DNA from 3 places in the Mesorhizobium sp. C399B genome. Region 3 is predicted to be linked to each of the others. Evidence: predicted binding sites of a transcription regulator. Region 3 holds the regulator's gene; each other region holds the start of a gene.
What was found. Region 3 encodes PhoB, which activates phosphate uptake and scavenging genes when phosphate is short. Its sites were predicted from a motif close to TGTCATNNANCTGTCAT; they were not measured.

Region 1 (5,761 bases), 310 kb from region 3:
TTCGTTGGAGATCAGCACGCCGTTGGTGCGGCCCGGCAGCTCGCCCTTGTAGGGCTGGTAGGCGTGGAACAGGCGATTCATCACGGCGGTGCCGCGCGTGTCGGTCAACAGTTCCGACTGGTAACCGATCAGGCCGCGTGTCGGCGCGTGGAAGACGATGCGCTGGCGGTTGCCGCCGGAGGGGCGCAGCTCGACCATCTCGGCCTTGCGCTCCGACATCTTCTGCACGACGATGCCGGCATGCTCCTCGTCGACGTCGATGACGACTTCCTCGACCGGCTCCAGCAATTCACCGTTCTCGCCCTTCTGCATGACGACGCGCGGACGCGACACGGCGATTTCAAAGCCTTCGCGGCGCATCGTCTCGATCAGCACGGCCAGCTGCAATTCGCCGCGGCCGGAAACGAAGAACGAATCCTTGTCGGGCGATTCCTCGATCTTGAGCGCGACATTGCCTTCGGCTTCGCGCAGCAGGCGGTCGCGGATGACGCGGCTGGTCACCTTGTCGCCTTCAGTGCCGGCGAGCGGCGAATCGTTGACCAGGAAAGACATGGTCACGGTTGGCGGATCGATCGGTTGCGCATGCAACGCCTCGGTCACCGCCAGGTCGCAGAACGTGTCGGCGACGGTGCCTTTGGACAGGCCGGCAATGGCGACGATGTCACCCGCCTGCGCCTCTTCGATCGGCTGGCGCTCAAGGCCACGGAACGCGAGGATCTTGGAGATGCGCCCGGTTTCTATCTGCGTGCCGTCATGGTGGAGCACCTTGACCGCCTGGTTGGACTTCAGCGTGCCGCTCTCGATACGGCCGGTAATGATGCGGCCGAGGAAGGGATTGGCTTCCAGGATGGTGCCGATCATGCGGAACGGGCCGGGATGAACGGTCGGCTCCGGCACATGCTTGATGACGAGGTCGAACAGCGGCGCCAGGCCCTGGTCCTTCGGGCCTTCCGGATTTTCCGAGACCCAGCCATCGCGGCCAGAACCGTAGAGGATCGGGAAGTCGAGCTGCTCGTCGGTGGCGTCAAGCGCTGCAAACAGGTCGAACACCTCGTTGACCACTTCGACGTGGCGGGCGTCCGGACGGTCGATCTTGTTGATGACGACGATCGGCTTCAGGCCGACCTTGAGCGCCTTGCCGACGACGAACTTGGTCTGCGGCATCGGGCCTTCGGCCGCGTCGACCAGCACGATCGCCGAATCCACCATCGACAGGATGCGCTCGACCTCACCTCCGAAATCGGCGTGGCCGGGGGTGTCTACGATGTTGATGCGGGTGTCCTTCCAGTCGACCGAGGTCGCCTTGGCCAGGATGGTGATGCCGCGTTCCTTTTCGAGGTCGTTGGAATCCATGGCGCGCTCGGCGACGCGCTGATTGTCGCGGAAGGAACCGGATTGCCGCAGCAATTGGTCGACGAGGGTGGTTTTTCCATGGTCGACGTGCGCGATGATCGCGATATTACGAATTTTCATTTTGTGGTCTCGGGAGCGTTGCAGGCAGCAGGCCAAAAGGCGCCGCCTCTTTCGGTTGCGCGGCTCATACAGGGTTTTTCGCAATTGCGAAAGAGGAGGCGCACCACCAAATACTCATCAAATCTTAAGCATCTCGGTGTGAGATGGTTTTGTTAACCAAGGCGGGAACCTTTCTGGGCCCGGGTAGTTCGAAATTCATGACCGACAAACTCAACCGATTTTGGCCCCTCATCGCTTCGGTCGCATTCGCTGCCGTGCTGGCGGCCAATGCCGCTCAATCGGCCGCCACGGTGAAGGAAGCCAATCCGGCTTCGTCGTCCGACCGGACGGCCGAGCAGATGTTTGCCGACGCCCCTGATGGCGTCGACCCCGTGGTCACCGGCCCGGTCAGCGCCTCTTTCAAGCAGAGGCAGCAGGTTGCAGGCTGCGACAGCGCGGTGTGGCCGAAGATTCCGACGGTTTGCTACCCGGACTGACGGCTGCCCATTCCAGGCATAGCGATCCTTCGCACCGACCCAAAGGCTTACGCCGACCGCACCGGATCGAGCGTCACCTTGTAAAGCTCGATGTCGTCGCGATCCATCAGCCGCACGGTCAGCTGCTCTGTCGCCCCTGAAATGTCCACCAGGCCAAAGAACTGCAGGCCGGCCGAGGGTGGCAGGTTCTGGCCCTGTTCGGTGGTCGGCGCCTTGATGAATTTCAGCTCCGGGCCGAAGGTCATGTCGAAATCATTGGGACCGAAGGTACCGGCGTGGATCGGGCCCGAGACGAATTCCCAGAAAGGATTGAAATCCTGGAACCGCGCCTTGTCGGGGTTGTAATAGTGCGCCGCCGTGTAGTGGACATCGGCGGTCAACCAGACCGTGTTGGTGATGCCGGCAGTCTTGATGTAGCGCAACAGGTCGGCGATCTCGAGCTCGCGGCCTTTGGGCAGGCCATTGTCGCCATTGCTGATGGCTTCCGCGCCGACCTTCTTGGCGCCGTCGTCCCAGACGACGAGGCCGAGCGGCATGTCGGCGGCAATGATCTTCCAGGTCGCCCTGGAATTCGTCAGCTCGCGCTTCAGCCATTTCGTCTGCTGTTCGCCCAGCATGCGTGACTGCGGCGTCATGTCCTCCTGCATGTCGGGGCCGTTCGGGCCGCGATAGGAGCGCATGTCGAGGAAGAACACGTCGAGCAGCGGCCCATGCGCGATCTTGCGGTAGACGCGGCCGGGCTCGGACGGCTCGTAGCGGATCGTCGTCATCTCATGGAAGGCGCGCGCCGCACGCGCCGCGAGCACATGGATGGATTTTTCGGTGTAGCGGCTGTCGGCGCCGAGATTCTTCGAATCCGACCAGTTGTTCAGCACCTCGTGATCGTCCCACTGGTAGAAGGTCGGGCAGATGGCGCTCAAGGCCAGAACGTTTTTGTCCATCATGTTGTATTTCCACTGGTCGCGGTACTCATCCAGCGTCTCGGCCACCTTGCGCTTGCCGTCGATCAGGACGACGTTTTTCCACTTGCCGCCGCCAGGCAGGTCTACCTCGTCCTTCATGGCGCCATCGGCATAGATGGTGTCGCCGGAATGCAGGAAGAAATCCGGCGTGTGCCTGGCGATGGTGGCGTAGGTTTTCATGCCGGTCTCATCGATTCCCCAGCCCTGGCCGGCCGTGTCGCCCGACCAGGCGAATTTTATGTCGCGCTTCGAGGCGGGTGCTGTGCGGAAACGGCCGACGATCGGTTCGGAAACGGCGTTGATATCCGACAGGTCGGCGGCAGTCATCCGGTAGAAGATATCCTGGTCGGAGGCGAGGTCGGTAAGCAGGCGCTTGACCGTGAAGTCGCTGGCCGGCGAGGTATCGAGCGGCGCCAGCCGCGTCGCATTGGCGAAGTTTTCCGTCGACGACACTTCGAACATGACGCGCGAAGGCCGGTCGGTGCGCGTCCACACCATGCCGCTCGAGGCATCGACATCGCCGGACTGGACGCCATGGGTGAAGGCCGGGCGCTGGCTGGCGCGCGAATAATAGGGCAAAGCGAGCCCCGATGCGCCGAGCAGACCTGCGGCGCTGGCAGAGGTGACGAAAGCGCGGCGGGTCAACGAGATCTTGTTCATGGCTGTCTCCTGATGGCTTCGAACGGTGCCAGCAAGCTCCAGCTTCAATGTTTCAGCCACATCTCGGGAAGATGAAACTTTGATAACAATCGACAGGTGATCTCCGCCCTTGAGGGGGGAGATGTCGCCGAAGGCGACAGAAGGGGGTCGCCTCGCTTGGAGCGCCGACCTCTGCGCAAGAGGCTGAGTCCGGTCGCACGGACCCCCTCTGGCCGCTTCGCGGCCATCTCCCCCCTGAGGGGGGAGATTAGTACCGCGCCTTACGCCGCTTGCGGCTCCGGATCGAAAGCCGGCCTGCTCGTATTGATCAGCAGCGACAGACACGCAGCCACGATCGCCGTCATGCCGGCGATCAGGAAAGCCAGTTCGTAATTGCCCTGCAATTCGCGCATGGTGCCGCCGAAGGCGGCGGCGGTGGCGGCGCCGACTTGGTGGCCGGCTACGATCCAGCCGAACACGATCGGGCCGCTGCGGTCACCGAAGGCCTCGTTGGCGAGCCTGAGCGTCGGCGGCACGGTGGCGATCCAGTCGAGACCGTAGAGCACCGCGAAGATGATCAGGCTGGTCGCCGAGAAGCCGGAATAGGGCAGATAGATCAGCGCCAGGCCGCGAATGCCGTAGTAGACGCCGAGCAGCTTGCGCGGGTCGAAACGGTCGGTGAGCCAGCCCGAGAGCGTCGTCCCGATCAGGTCGAAAATGCCCATAAGCGACAGCAGGCCCGCGGCCTGTACCTCGGGGATGCCCATGTCGCCGCAGAAGGAGATCAGATGCGTGCCGACCAGCCCGTTGGTGGTGAAGCCGCAGATGAAGAACGTGGCGAACAGATACCAGAAGACGCGGGTGCGGGCAGCGCGGCGTAGCGTGTTCAGCGTATGCGCCAGGAAATTGCCTTGCGATGCCGGCGATACCGGCGGCACGTCATCCGCCCCGGCGCCATAGCGCACCATGCCGATCGAAGCGGGACGCTCCGGAACCAACAGCCAGACCAGCGGCAGAAGACAGGCGGTGGCGATCGAGACGGCGATAGCGACGGGCTGCCAGCCGCCCGACTGGGCGAGCGATGCCAGCAGCGGCAGGAACACCAACAGGCCGGTGGCGCTGGAGGCCGACATCAGCCCCATCACCAAGCCGCGATTGGTCTTGAACCAGCGGTTGACGATGGTGGCGCCGAGCACGGTGGCGACCGCGCCGGAGCCGATGCCGGAAAACACGCCCCAGGTGAGGAACAGGTGCCAGGGCTCGGTCATCAGTAGGCTGAGCGCGGTCGAGCCCGACATGATCACAAGCGAGGCAAGCAGCGTGCGGCGCAAGCCGATACGCTCCATCAATGCGGCGGCAAACGGCCCGGTCAGGCCGTAAAGGAAGATGCCGATCGCAGCGGCAATCGAAACCGTATCGCGCCCCCAGCCGAAGCTTTTATCCAACGGCAGCATCATCACCGAGGGTGCGGAACGAAGCCCGGCCGCGATCAACAGGCAAAGGAAGATGACGCCAACCACGACGAAAGCGTAGCGCTGGCCAAAGGGACGGGATTGAGCTATCATGTTACTGACCGGTACGTTGCAGGGTGAGGACATGTATACGTACCGATCGGTAACACGTCAATCGAGTCATACCATGCCAACGGACAAAAATATTGAACTGACCATCAAGGACGGTCATGCAGCCGCACCGCCCAAGGCTGCCAAGAAAATCCTCGACGTGGCCTACGACCTGTTCTACCGCCGCGGCATCCGGGCGATCGGCGTCGACGAGATCGTCAAGCGCGCCGGCGTCACCAAGCCCAGCCTCTACCGCAGCTTTCCCTCCAAGGACGAGCTCGCCGCTTCCTATCTCAGGCAATATGACCGTGAGTATTGGGAGCGTTTCGACGAAGCCGTGGCTGCCCATCCCGGCGACCCGCGGGCACAGCTCAGGGCTTTCCTGACTCGCGTCGGCAAGCGCACGCAAAGGCCGGACTATCGCGGCTGCGGCATGACCAACGCGGCGGTGGAATATCCCGCACATGGCCATCCGGCGCGCGTCGTCAGCGAGGCCAACAAGCAGGAGTTGCGCCACCGCCTGCGCGCGATGGCCGCAGCGATGGGCGCTAAAGACCCTGAGACGCTCGGCGACGGCCTGCTGCTGTTGATCGAAGGCGCCTATATCAGTGGCCAGCTCTTCGGCCTCGGCGGCCCGGCGGCAGCGGTC
Region 2 (5,761 bases), 350 kb from region 3:
TTCCACCAGGCGATGTTCGAAGTGCCCAATCCCGATGTGCCGGCCAACACCGTCGTCCAGGTCGTGCAGCCGGGCTATTCGATCGGCGAGCGCGTGCTGCGGCCGGCCATGGTCGGGGTCGCCAAGGGCGGCCCCAAGATCGCGGCCACCGAAGCGCCGGTCGAGCCGGGGCCGGTGAACGAGCAGGCCGAGAAGGATGCGTGAATAGGGAAAAGGGAATAGGAATATGGAATAGGGAATAGGGAATAGGGAATAGGGAATAGGCAGGCGTATCAATCGCGCGGCTTCGTGTTATTCATACTTTCCCTAATTCCTAATCCCTACTGCCCAATCCCTACTGCCTCATGTCCCTGACGCCCATCGACCTCCTCGACTATGCCGGCGTCGCCGTCTTTGCCGCGACCGGGGCGTTGGCGGCTTCGCGCAAGCAGCTCGACATTATCGGCTTCCTGTTTCTGGCCAGCGTCACCGGCATTGGCGGCGGCACGCTTCGCGACGTCATCCTCAACCTGCCCGTCTTTTGGGTCGCCAACTCCGGCTATGTGCTGGTTTGCGCGGCGGTTGCGGTGCTGGTCTTCTTCATCGCTCACCGCGTCGAATCCCGCTGGAAATGGCTGCTTTGGCTCGACGCCATCGGATTGGCGGCCTTTTCGGTAATGGGCGCGGCCAAGGGGCTGGCCATCACCGGCTCGCCGGTCGTCTCCGTTGTTATGGGCGTGCTGACCGCTACGTTCGGCGGCATCCTGCGCGATCTGCTGGCCGGCGAGCCATCGGTGCTGCTCAGGCCCGAAATCTACGTCACCGCCGCACTCGCGGGCGCCGGCCTCTACACACTTGGCGATCTTGCCGGCCTGCCGCCGCTCGCCTCGGATATCACCGGCTTCGTCGCGGCTTTCCTGGTGCGCGGCGGCGCGCTGAAATTCGGCTGGACCTTTCCGTCCTACAAGAGCCGCCCGGGACGGCGACCGGAGGATATTCCATAGGGAGAGGGATTAGGGAATAGGGAATAGGGAATAGGGAATAGGGAATAGGGAATAGGGAATAGTCAGCAATTCGCGGCAGCCTTCACTACTGCCTACTGGCTACTGCCTACTGCCTCACGCCGCAAAGCGCTGCGCTTCCCCGCCATAATAGTTGACGTAGCGAGCGCCGATTTCCTTGACCGGCATCACCACGAACACATCGACGGTGGAGAACTCACGGTCGATGACGCAGCCGTCGCCGATGCGGGCGCCGACGCGCAGATAGCCCTTGACCAACGGCGGCATGGCCGCAATCGCCGCCTTGGCGTTGACCGCCTCGATCGGCATCAGGTCCATCGAGCAATAGCGCCCGGAGACCGCCCGCACATCCCAGGCGGAGTTGGTCCGGCAGTGATGGGCAAGGTAGGTGAGCGCCTCGGCATGCGCAGCCGGCACCGTGCCAGGGAACGAGGCACAACCGGTCATCACGCCGATCTCATAGTGGTTGATGTAGGCCCAGATGCCTTGCCACAGCGCCTCGATGGTGCGCTTCGAGCGGTATTCCGGCAGCACGCAGGAGCGGCCGAGCTCAAGGAAGCGCTGGCCAGGATGGCGGGCGATCAGCTTGGTCAGTTCGAACTCGCCTTCGGAATAGAAGCCGCCGGCGGTCGCGGCAATCTCTTGCCGCAGCAGGCGGTAAGTGCCGACGATGCGGCGATGCTCGGGGCCGGAGATCGAAGTGTCCAGCACGAGGAGATGGTCGCACAGCGGGTCGAAGCGGTCGGCGTCGCGCCGGTCCTGCGCCTGGAACAGGTCCTTCCTGGCGCCAAGCTCGTCATAAAACACCCGGTAGCGCACTTCCTGGGCGGCGGCGATCTCGGCCTCATTGCGGGCAAGCCGCACTTCGAGATTGCCGATACGGCCCAGCGGTGCGCCTGTTGCGACGGCATCGGCGTTCCGCGCGGCGAGCAAAGCGCCGCCTGCGCTGGGCCGAGTGTCACATTCCGGCATAACTGTATGCACGAGTGATTCTCCTTCGAGCCATCCCTCTTGGCACGGGGATACGGTGTAGGTGCAACAGGATTGTGACAGTACCGTGATACGGCGCGACGGGCAATACTTCGTCGGCTGGCGAAAACCCTCATTCGGCTACCTACGTGACGCGAGGATTGCGCCAGCGTCGCCTTGAAGCGCGTCGCGCTGGGACGATTCACGCGACGCGCTTCAAGTCTTTGTTTTGTGCATGTCGTCTTCTCAAAACCGGGGCCACTTTTGAGCGACATGAATTCAGGCGGCCACCTGGCCCTCGACGGCATGGACCAGCGCGTCGGGATCGAGCGGCTTGGTGACAAAGCCGCTGGCGCCATGGGCGAGCACGGTGTGGCGGGTCTTTTCCTGGCTGTCGGCCGAAAGCACCATGATCGGAACCGGCGGCACAGCCATTTCCTCCTCGTGGCGGCGGATGGCGGCGATCGCGTCCAGCCCGTCCATAACCGGCATGTGCAAATCCATCAGCACCACATCGAAGCGATTTTTCAGCCCGGCTTCGGTCACCGCCTCGACCGCGGCCTTGCCATTGCCGACCACTTTCACGCGGTGTCCCGCCTTCAAAAGCGTGGCGCGGGCAAGCATGGCGTTGATGTCGTTGTCTTCGGCGATCAGCACCGACAAACCTTGCTGGCGCCCGCCATGGGCACGAAGCGAGGACGCGCCGGTCTTTTCCGGCTTGGGCGGCGGCAAGGCAGGGGCATGACTGGTCAGCAGCACGCGCAGCAGGGTTTCGCCGCGCACCGGCCTCGCCAGGAAGGTGGCGTAGCCGTTGGTGCGGAATTCGCCAAGCATGCCGCGGTCGGTCGGCGCGATCAGCGTGATCGCCTCGCAATCGGCAAAGCCACTCTGGCGCAGGCGCTTGAGCAGTCTGCCGTCGCCGTCCTCCAGGGCCGCGTCGATCAACAGCACATCGCAATGTTCGGCGAAGGGCGTCGCCTGGGAAGCGGTTGCGGCGACGTCGACGGCGCCGCCATGGGCGCGGATGGTGCGGGCGATGGCGTCCGCCTCGACGGCGTTCTTCGACACGATCACGGCGCGCCGGCCGGCCAGGATGTTCTGCCGGTTCTGCGGTGCTTCGGTTGCTCCTGCGGCCGGGATCTCGAAGACGAATTCCGATCCCTCGCCAAGCCGGCTCGACACCGAAATGGCACCGCCCATGGCGGCGACCAGGCGCCTCGATATGGCCAGACCGAGGCCGGCGCCGCCATGGGTGCGGGTCGAGGTGCCGTCGGACTGTTCGAACTCCTCGAAGATGCGCTCCATATCCTCTTCGCGCAGGCCAGGGCCGGTGTCGGCGACGGTGAAGCAGATGCGGTCGCTGGTTTCGGTGCGGGCCCGTGCAACCGAAACCAGCACGCCGCCGGTGTCGGTGAACTTGATCGCATTGCCGATCAGGTTGAGCAGCACCTGCCTGACTCTTCCCGGATCGGCCATGATCATCTGTGGCACGTCGGGCTCGACATGACAGCCGAGGCCGATGTTCTTGGCGAAGGCTTTCGCCGCCATCAGTTCGATGATGTTGTCGGCAATTTCACGCAACGATGTCGGCTGCGGTTCCGGGTCGAAGCGGCCGGCCTCGATCTTGGAATAGTCGAGCAGGTCTTCGATGAGCGCCAAAAGCGCGCTGGCCGAGGTCGAGACGGCGCCGACATAGGTGCGCTGCTCGGGCGACAGATTGGTGTCGGCCAGTAGCTTGGCCATGCCCATGATGCCGTTCATCGGCGTGCGGATCTCATGGCTGACGGTGGCGAGGAAGCGCGACTTGGCCTGGCTGGCATATTCGGCGCGCTCGCGCGCGGTGATCAACGAGGATTCGGCGCGCTTGCGGGCGGTGATGTCACGGGCAATCGCCCGGTGCGAGACGGCGCCGCTATCCTTGTCGCGCACCGACAGTTCGATCCACGAGAACCAGCGCGGACCGTTCGGCGTGCGGATGGAGACGTCGGTGGAACTCAGGCATTCGTGATCCGAAAAGGCGGCGTCGGGAACGATACCGACATCGATGCCGAGGTCGGCCAGAGTCCTGCCGGCAAGGTCGCGCTGATCGGTTCCGACGAGGCCGGCGAAAACCATGTTGGCATAGACGATGTGGCCGTCGCGGTCGCGGTGGACGACGAGATCGCCGAGCGCATCGATCAGCCCGCGAAAACGCTCCTCGCTCTCCTGCATCTCCCACATGCGGTCGGCCAGCGTCTCGATCTCGGCGCGGCTGCGCGCGGCGGTTTCGTCGAGCAAGGCCGTCGCGCGGTGGACGGTGCGGCGGTTGCGCAGGTGCATGGCGACGCCGGCAACGCCTGTCGCCAGCAGGCCGAGGGTGATGAAGATCGGCGCACCGGTGAGGTGGGAGAGGCCCGCCAGCACGACACTGGCGACCACCGTCAGGAACGGCAGGCCCTCGGACGTGGGGCGCGGCAAATCCGGCGCCAGCGGCGGCGCGGCAACATGCTGCCGCTTGGGCGTCGCCGGGTTCGGCCCGTCGATGCTTTCGGCGCGGCTCTTCTCTTTCCTGGCGGACTCCGCGATCATGCGGAACTCCTTGCCAGATAGAGATTATGGAAAAGCGCGGCGGATCGTTCGAATTTTAGCGGTCATGCATTTTTGGCGGTTTTCCGCATCGCCTGATCTTTTCCGAAACCTGATTCCCTTTCGGGATCATGCTTCGGGAGCCTCACATATCGACAACCACGCGGCCCCTGATCTTGCCCTCGACGATGTCATGGGCGGCGGTGATGATGCCGTCGAAGCCGATGGTCGTCGACAGGCCGGCGAGCTTCTTGAGATCAAGATCGCTGCCGATGCGGCGCCAGGCTTCCAGCCGCACAGCCTTTGGCGCCATCACTGAATCGATGCCGAGCAGCGAGACGCCGCGCAGGATGAACGGGGCGACGCTCGACGGCAGATCCATGCCACTCGCCAGGCCGCAGGCGGCGACCGCGCCGCCATAGGCGGTCATCGACAGCACATTGGCCAGCGTGTGGCTGCCGACGGCATCGATGCCGCCGGCCCAGCGCTCCTTGGCCAGCGGCTTGGCCGGCTGGGAGAGTTCCTCGCGCGAAATCACTTCGGCGGCACCGAGGCCGATCAGATAGGAGCTTTCGGCGTTGCGGCCGGTCGAGGCGATGACGTGATAGCCAAGGCTGGACAGGATCGAGACCGCGACCGACCCAACGCCGCCGGCTGCACCCGTCACCACCACCGGGCCGCGATCCGGCAGGATGCCGTGCCGCTCCAGCGCCATGACGCTGAGCATGGCCGTATAGCCGGCGGTGCCGACCGCCATCGCATCGTGCGCGCTGATGCCGTCGGGCAACGGCACCAGCCAGTCGCCGTTGACGCGCGCGCGCCCGGCATAGGCGCCGAAATGCGTCTCGCCGACGCCCCAGCCATTGAGGATGACCTTGTCGCCCTTGCGCCAGTCGGCATGCGATGAGGAGAGGACGGTTCCGGCGAAATCGATGCCCGGCACCAGCGGCCAGCGGCGGATCACTGGCGCTTTCCCAGTGATGGCCAGCCCGTCCTTGTAGTTGACCGTCGTCGCCTCGACCGCGACAGTTACGTCGCCTTCCATCAGATCGGCTTCGCTGAAATCGACGATCTCGACCGATTGCTTCTTTTCGGCGTCGCGCGAAACGAGGATGGCTTTGAAGGTTTCAGGCATCTCTTCTCCTCGGCTTCGCAAAGGCTGGCGGTCGGCATTGGCTGGCTCTGGCCGAACTGTGCGGCGACCGTCCGGCGAGGTCAATTGGTCA
Region 3 (5,761 bases):
AGCAGACCAAGCACCACGCCGGCGGCAAGCGCGACGACCCAGAGCCAGGGGTTTCCAAGCTGGAAGCCGATGACGCGAATCAGGAATTCGGCCTGTGCCACGCCCATGATCATGCCGATCACGCCTTCGACGGAGCCCACCGAAAGGTCGATGTTGCGCATGACGATGACCAGTACCATGCCGGTCGCCATGATCGCGACCGAGGACGTCTGCACCGACAGGTTCCAAAGATTGCGCGGCGTCAGGAAAAGCCCGCCCGACAGGATATGTATGCCGACCCAGATGACCAGCAGCGCGCCGACCATGCCGAGCATGCGCGTGTCGAGCTCGGTCGCTTTCAGGAACCGGGCGACCGCGCCGAGTTCAGACGCTCGTGCCGTATCGGCCTGCGGATTTGAGGTCGTGTCGGTCATGATGTCCTCCAGCGGCTTGCCGTCTGGCGCGGATGCCGGACCACAGCCTAGAAGTTTGCCGCCGATGGCGGAAACACACAATTCTCGTAGAGAAAACGCCGCGGCTTGACAGCCGCGGCGCCTCATTTCTTCAAGTCGTCGAGATCAGTTGCAAGCCGCGACGCTGCCGGCGGCGACGCCTGTGCAGACTTCGTCCTTCTTGATCCAGCCGGCGTCGATGACGACGTTGAGGTTGTCCTTGGTGATCGCGACGGGGGTCAGGAACAGCGACTTGACGGTGTTGCCGCCAGGCGTGGTGAAGTCCTTGGCGCCGGCAATGTCGCCCGTCTTCTTGCCATCGGCAAGCTGCGAGGCGATCTCGGCGGCGTTCTTGCCGAGTTCGCGCGCGTCTTTCCACACCGACACCGTCTGCGTGCCGAGCGCGATGCGGTTCAGGGCGGCATGGTCGCCGTCCTGGCCCGAGACCGGAACCGTTCCGGCAAGGCCCTGCGCCGTCAGCGCGGCGACAACGCCGCCGGCGGTGCCGTCATTGGCCGCAACCACGGCATCGACCTTGTTGTCATTGGCGGTCAGGAACTGTTCCATGTTCTTCTGGGCGTTGGCCGGCAGCCAGCCATCGGTATAGGCCTCGCCGACATTCTTGATCTTGCCCGAGTCGATGGCTTCCTTGAGCACTTCCATCGAGCCCGAGAACAGGAAATCGGCATTCGGATCCGAGCCCGAGCCCTTGATGAAGACATAGTTGCCTTCGGGCTTCGCCTTGAACACTTCGCGGGCCTGCATGCGGCCGACTTCCTTGTTGTCGAAGGTCAGGTAGAAGACGTCCTTGTTCTCGATCAGGCGATCATAGCCGACGACCGGAATGCCTTCGTCCAGCGCCTTCTGCACCGCCGGGCCGATGGCCGAGGCGTCCTGCGCCAGGATGATCAGCGAGTTGGCGCCCTGCGAGATCAGGCTTTCGACGTCGGTCAGCTGCTTGCCGGGATTGGACTGCGCGTCGGCCGAAATGTACTTGTCGCCGGCGGCTTCGATCGCCGTTTTCATCGCCGCCTCGTCGGTCTTCCAGCGCTCTTCCTGGAAGTTCGACCACGACACGCCGATGACCTTGTCCTTCGCCTGCGCGACCGACATCAGCGCCAGCGACATGGCGACACCCGCCAGCATGGCGGCTGCAAATCTGTTCATCATAATCCTCCCTGCGCCGCGTGCGGCGCGACAAAACTGGCCCGAGGGCCGGCACACAGAGGCGCTATTTTTTCGAGCCTCGAAAAAATACTGGTTCAATGATAACGCGCTGTCAACATCGATTCTGATGGATTCTGATGGCCGTGCCGAATTTTTTCGAGGTCCGCAATAAACAATGACAGGGCTGCCGGCGTCTGCCAATATTTGGCTGGTGCCGTCGAACGCCTTCACTATCATGAGGCGCGAGGAGGCCGGGAGGAAACAAATGTCGGTTGGAATCCGCCACGACGATCTGCGCCGTCGCAACCGTGCGATGGTGATTTCAGCCGTGCGCCGGGCCGGCCAGCCGTCGCGGACCGAGATTGCGGCGACCACCGGCCTCAGCCACTCGACCATATCGGCAATCTCGTCTGATCTGATTCAAGAAGGCATCCTGATTGAAGGCAAACCTGGCGAGACCGGCGCACTGAAACGCGGCCGGCCGCAGGTGGGCCTTGGTCTCAACCCGGAAGCGGCGGCGGTGATGACCGTCGTGCTGTCGCTCAATTTCCTGTCCGTCACCGTCATCGACTATGCCGGCCACGTCGTCGCCGAGGAACAGCGCCGGCTGGACACGCTGACCAAGCCGCGCGACGAGCTGATTGGCGAATGCGTAGCAATCGTCCGGCGGCGGCTTGAGGATCCCGACCTCGATGTCCAGAGCATCGCCCGCATTGCCATGGGCATCCAGGGCATCACCGATTCGCAGGCGCGCGCCATGCTGTGGTCGCCGATCACGCCACTGACCGACATTGCCTTCGCCGACATGTTGGAAGCGGAATTCGGCATTCCTGCCACCATGGAGAACGATTGCAACATGATGGCGGTGGCGCTGCAATGGCGCCAGCCCGAGCGCTACCGCGACAATTTTATCGCCATCCTCTTATCGCACGGCATCGGCATGGGCCTGGTGCTGAAAGGCGAACTGTTCACCGGCACCCATTCCTCGGGCGGCGAGTTCGGCCACATGATCCACCGTCCGGGCGGCGCGCTCTGCCGCTGCGGGCGGCGCGGCTGCGTGGAAGCCTATGCCGGAAACTACGCCATCTGGCGCAGCGCCAAAATGATGGGCGAGGATGCCGAGCCGGTCGATATCAGCGACGCTGATATGCGCGCACTCGCCGCGCGCGCCCGCGAAACCGACGGCCCGGAGCGCGAAGCCTATCGCAAGGCCGGCGAGGCGCTCGGCTTCGGCCTCGGCAGCCTGTTTGCGCTGATCGATCCGGCACCCGTCGCCATGGTCGGCGTCAGCGCCGCCGCCTTCGACCTGATCGAGCCGGCATTGCGCGAAGCGATCGCCCAGACCGCCGGCGGCCAGCACTCGAAATCGATCTCCTTCGACACCGAGCCCAACGAGCTGCCGCTGATCCGCGAAGGCTGTGCCATGCGCGCGCTCGGCTTCGTCGATCAGGAGATTTTCGCGCCGGGCATTCAGGCCAAATCCGGCAAGCATGTCGCCTGAATGGCCGGCAACGGCGCGACGCGCAGCATCCTAGTCTTCCCTGATCGCGTAGCCGGCGCCGCGAATGGTACGGATGACATCCGGCATGCGGCCGTTGTTGACCGCTTTGCGTAAGCGCCCGACATGGACGTCGACGGTTCGCTCGTCGATATAGATCGTCTCGCCCCAGACATTGTCGAGCAGTTGGCTGCGCGAGAACACGCGGCCGGGATGGCGCATCATGAATTCGAGCAGCCGGAACTCGGTCGGTCCGAGCCTGATCTCGCTCTTCTTGCGGTAGACACGGTGCGACTCGCGGTCGAGCACGATGTCGCCGACCTTGAGCACGCTGGACAGCACTTCCGGCTTGGCCCGGCGCAGCAGCGCCTTCACGCGCGCCATGAACTCCGGCGTCGAGAATGGCTTGACCAGATAGTCGTCGGCGCCGGTGGACAGGCCGCGCACGCGATCGCTTTCCTCACCGCGCGCGGTCAGCATGATGATCGGCAGCCGCTCGGTTTCGGGCCGCACTCTAAGCCGCCGGCAGAGCTCGATGCCGGAGACAGCCGGCACCATCCAGTCGAGCACCAGGAGATCGGGCACGTTTTCCTGCAGGCGGATCTCGGCCTCGTCCCCGCGTGTCACCACCTCGACCTGATAGCCTTCGGATTCGAGGTTGTAGCGGAGGAGCACGCCTAGCGGCTCCTCGTCCTCCACGACCATGATGCGTGGCGCGATCATAGGCAGTTCACCCTCATCAGGCCGGCGTGGCCATCGCCGTCTCGTCCTGCTTCGGACGATTGGCGGGCAATTGCTGGCCGGTCAGCACATAATACGCATTTTCGGCGATGTTGGTGACATGATCGCCGATGCGCTCAAGATTCTTGGCGCAGAACAAGAGATGCGTGCAGGCGGTGATGTTGCGAGGGTCTTCCATCATGTAGGTCAAAAGCTCACGAAACACGGACGTGTATTTGACGTCGATGCGCTCGTCGTCATTCCTGAGTTTTGCAAGAGCTGCCGCATCGGTGGCGGCATATTCCTCGACGACGCCTTGCACCTGGATCAGCACCAGTTGCGCCATGGCATCGATGGAGTGCGAGAGGTCGCGCGGCGTGACGCTCAAGCCCACGGTGCCGACGCGTTTGGCGATGTTCTTGGCGAGATCGCCGATGCGCTCGAGGTCGCCCGCCATGCGGATCGAGCCGACCACGGCGCGCAGATCGTTGGCCATCGGCTGGCGCTTGGCGATCAGCGTGATGGCGCGGTCGTCCAGTTCGCGCTGGCGCGCATCCATGATGGCGTCGTCGGAAACGACACGCTGTGCCAGCGCATTGTCCGAATTGAGCAGCGCCCTGGTCGAGCCGCTGACCATCGAGCCTGCCAGATCGCCCATGTCGCGGATCAGCTTGCTGATCTGCCCGAGCTCTTCATCGAAGGAGGCGACGGTATGTTCACCCATGATCTTGGTCCTCGTGCCTGAAAATTCACCCGCCGGACGGCTCAGCCGAAGCGGCCGGTAATGTAGTCCTGGGTGCGCTTGTCGTCGGGGTTGGTGAACATCTTGTCGGTGGCGCCCTCCTCGACGAGATAGCCGAGATGGAACATCGCCGTGCGCTGCGAGACGCGCGCCGCCTGCTGCATCGAATGGGTGACGATGACGATCGTGTAGTTCTGGCGCAGTTCGTCGATCAGCTCCTCGACACGGGCGGTGGCGATCGGATCGAGCGCCGAGCAGGGCTCGTCCATCAGGATCACCTCCGGCGACACGGCGATGGCGCGCGCGATGCACAGGCGCTGCTGCTGGCCGCCGGACAGGCCGGTGCCGGGCTCCTGCAGGCGGTCCTTGACCTCGTTCCAGATCGCAGCCTTCTTCAGGCTCTGCTCGACGATCTGGTCCATGTCGGACTTGCGCTTGGCCAGCCCATGGATGCGCGGGCCGTAGGCGACGTTCTCGTAGATCGACTTCGGGAACGGGTTGGGTTTCTGGAACACCATGCCGACGCGGGCGCGCAGTTCGACGACATCGATGTTCTTGTCGTAGATGTCGTCTTCATCGAGCGTGATCTTGCCGGTCACCCGCGCCGAATCGATGGTGTCGTTCATGCGGTTGAGGCAGCGCAGGAAGGTCGACTTGCCGCAGCCGGACGGGCCGATCAGCGCCGTCACCTGGTTCTGGCGGACGTCGAGATTGACGTCGAACAACGCCTGCTTCTCGCCATAGAACACGCCGACCTTGTCGCCGCGCATCTTGATGACTTCGTTCGACTTGGCGTTCATTTTGTCGCCCACTGCATTCTCAAGGGACTGTTCGGTCATGATGTTCATACCAAATTGCCTTTTTTCTACCAGCGCCGCTCGAACCGGCGCCGGAGCACGATCGCGGTGATGTTCATGGCCATGAGGAAGACGAGCAGGATGATGATGGCGCCGGACATGCGCTCGACAAAAGCGCGCTCAGCCTCGTTTGCCCACATATAGATCTGAACCGGCAGCGCGGTCGCCGGATCGAAAGGCGTCGTCGGATAATCGGCGACGAAAGCGACCATGCCGATCAAGAGCAGCGGTGCTGTCTCGCCGAGCGCACGCGCCAGGCCGATGATGGTGCCGGTAAGGATGCCTGGGGCGGCAAGCGGCAGGATGTGATGGAACACCATCTGCATCTTGGAGGCGCCGAGACCTA

Region 1: NLY36_RS13930 (alkaline phosphatase D family protein) is a predicted target of PhoB. The motif match lies at 3,643-3,659, and genes of this name have one in related genera.
Region 2: olsB (l-ornithine N(alpha)-acyltransferase) is a predicted target of PhoB. The motif match lies at 2,037-2,053, and genes of this name have one in related genera.

What each region holds. Positions count from the first base shown of each region.
Region 1 covers NZ_CP100472.1:2,918,090-2,923,850, forward strand. The annotation lists gene typA (translational GTPase TypA) at 1-1,473, opposite strand, end outside; gene NLY36_RS13925 (hypothetical protein) at 1,671-1,949, shown strand; gene NLY36_RS13930 (alkaline phosphatase D family protein) at 1,997-3,571, opposite strand; gene NLY36_RS13935 (MFS transporter) at 3,832-5,115, opposite strand; gene NLY36_RS13940 (TetR/AcrR family transcriptional regulator) at 5,189-5,761, shown strand, end outside.
Region 2 covers NZ_CP100472.1:2,254,607-2,260,367, reverse strand. The annotation lists gene grpE (nucleotide exchange factor GrpE) at 1-204, shown strand, start outside; gene NLY36_RS10695 (trimeric intracellular cation channel family protein) at 351-983, shown strand; gene olsB (l-ornithine N(alpha)-acyltransferase) at 1,098-1,973, opposite strand; gene NLY36_RS10685 (response regulator) at 2,250-4,538, opposite strand; gene acuI (acrylyl-CoA reductase (NADPH)) at 4,681-5,670, opposite strand.
Region 3 covers NZ_CP100472.1:2,607,867-2,613,627, forward strand. The annotation lists gene NLY36_RS12380 (sugar ABC transporter permease) at 1-413, opposite strand, end outside; gene xylF (D-xylose ABC transporter substrate-binding protein) at 558-1,598, opposite strand; gene NLY36_RS12390 (ROK family protein) at 1,864-3,099, shown strand; gene phoB (phosphate regulon transcriptional regulator PhoB) at 3,130-3,819, opposite strand; gene phoU (phosphate signaling complex protein PhoU) at 3,836-4,540, opposite strand; gene pstB (phosphate ABC transporter ATP-binding protein PstB) at 4,582-5,406, opposite strand; gene pstA (phosphate ABC transporter permease PstA) at 5,424-5,761, opposite strand, start outside.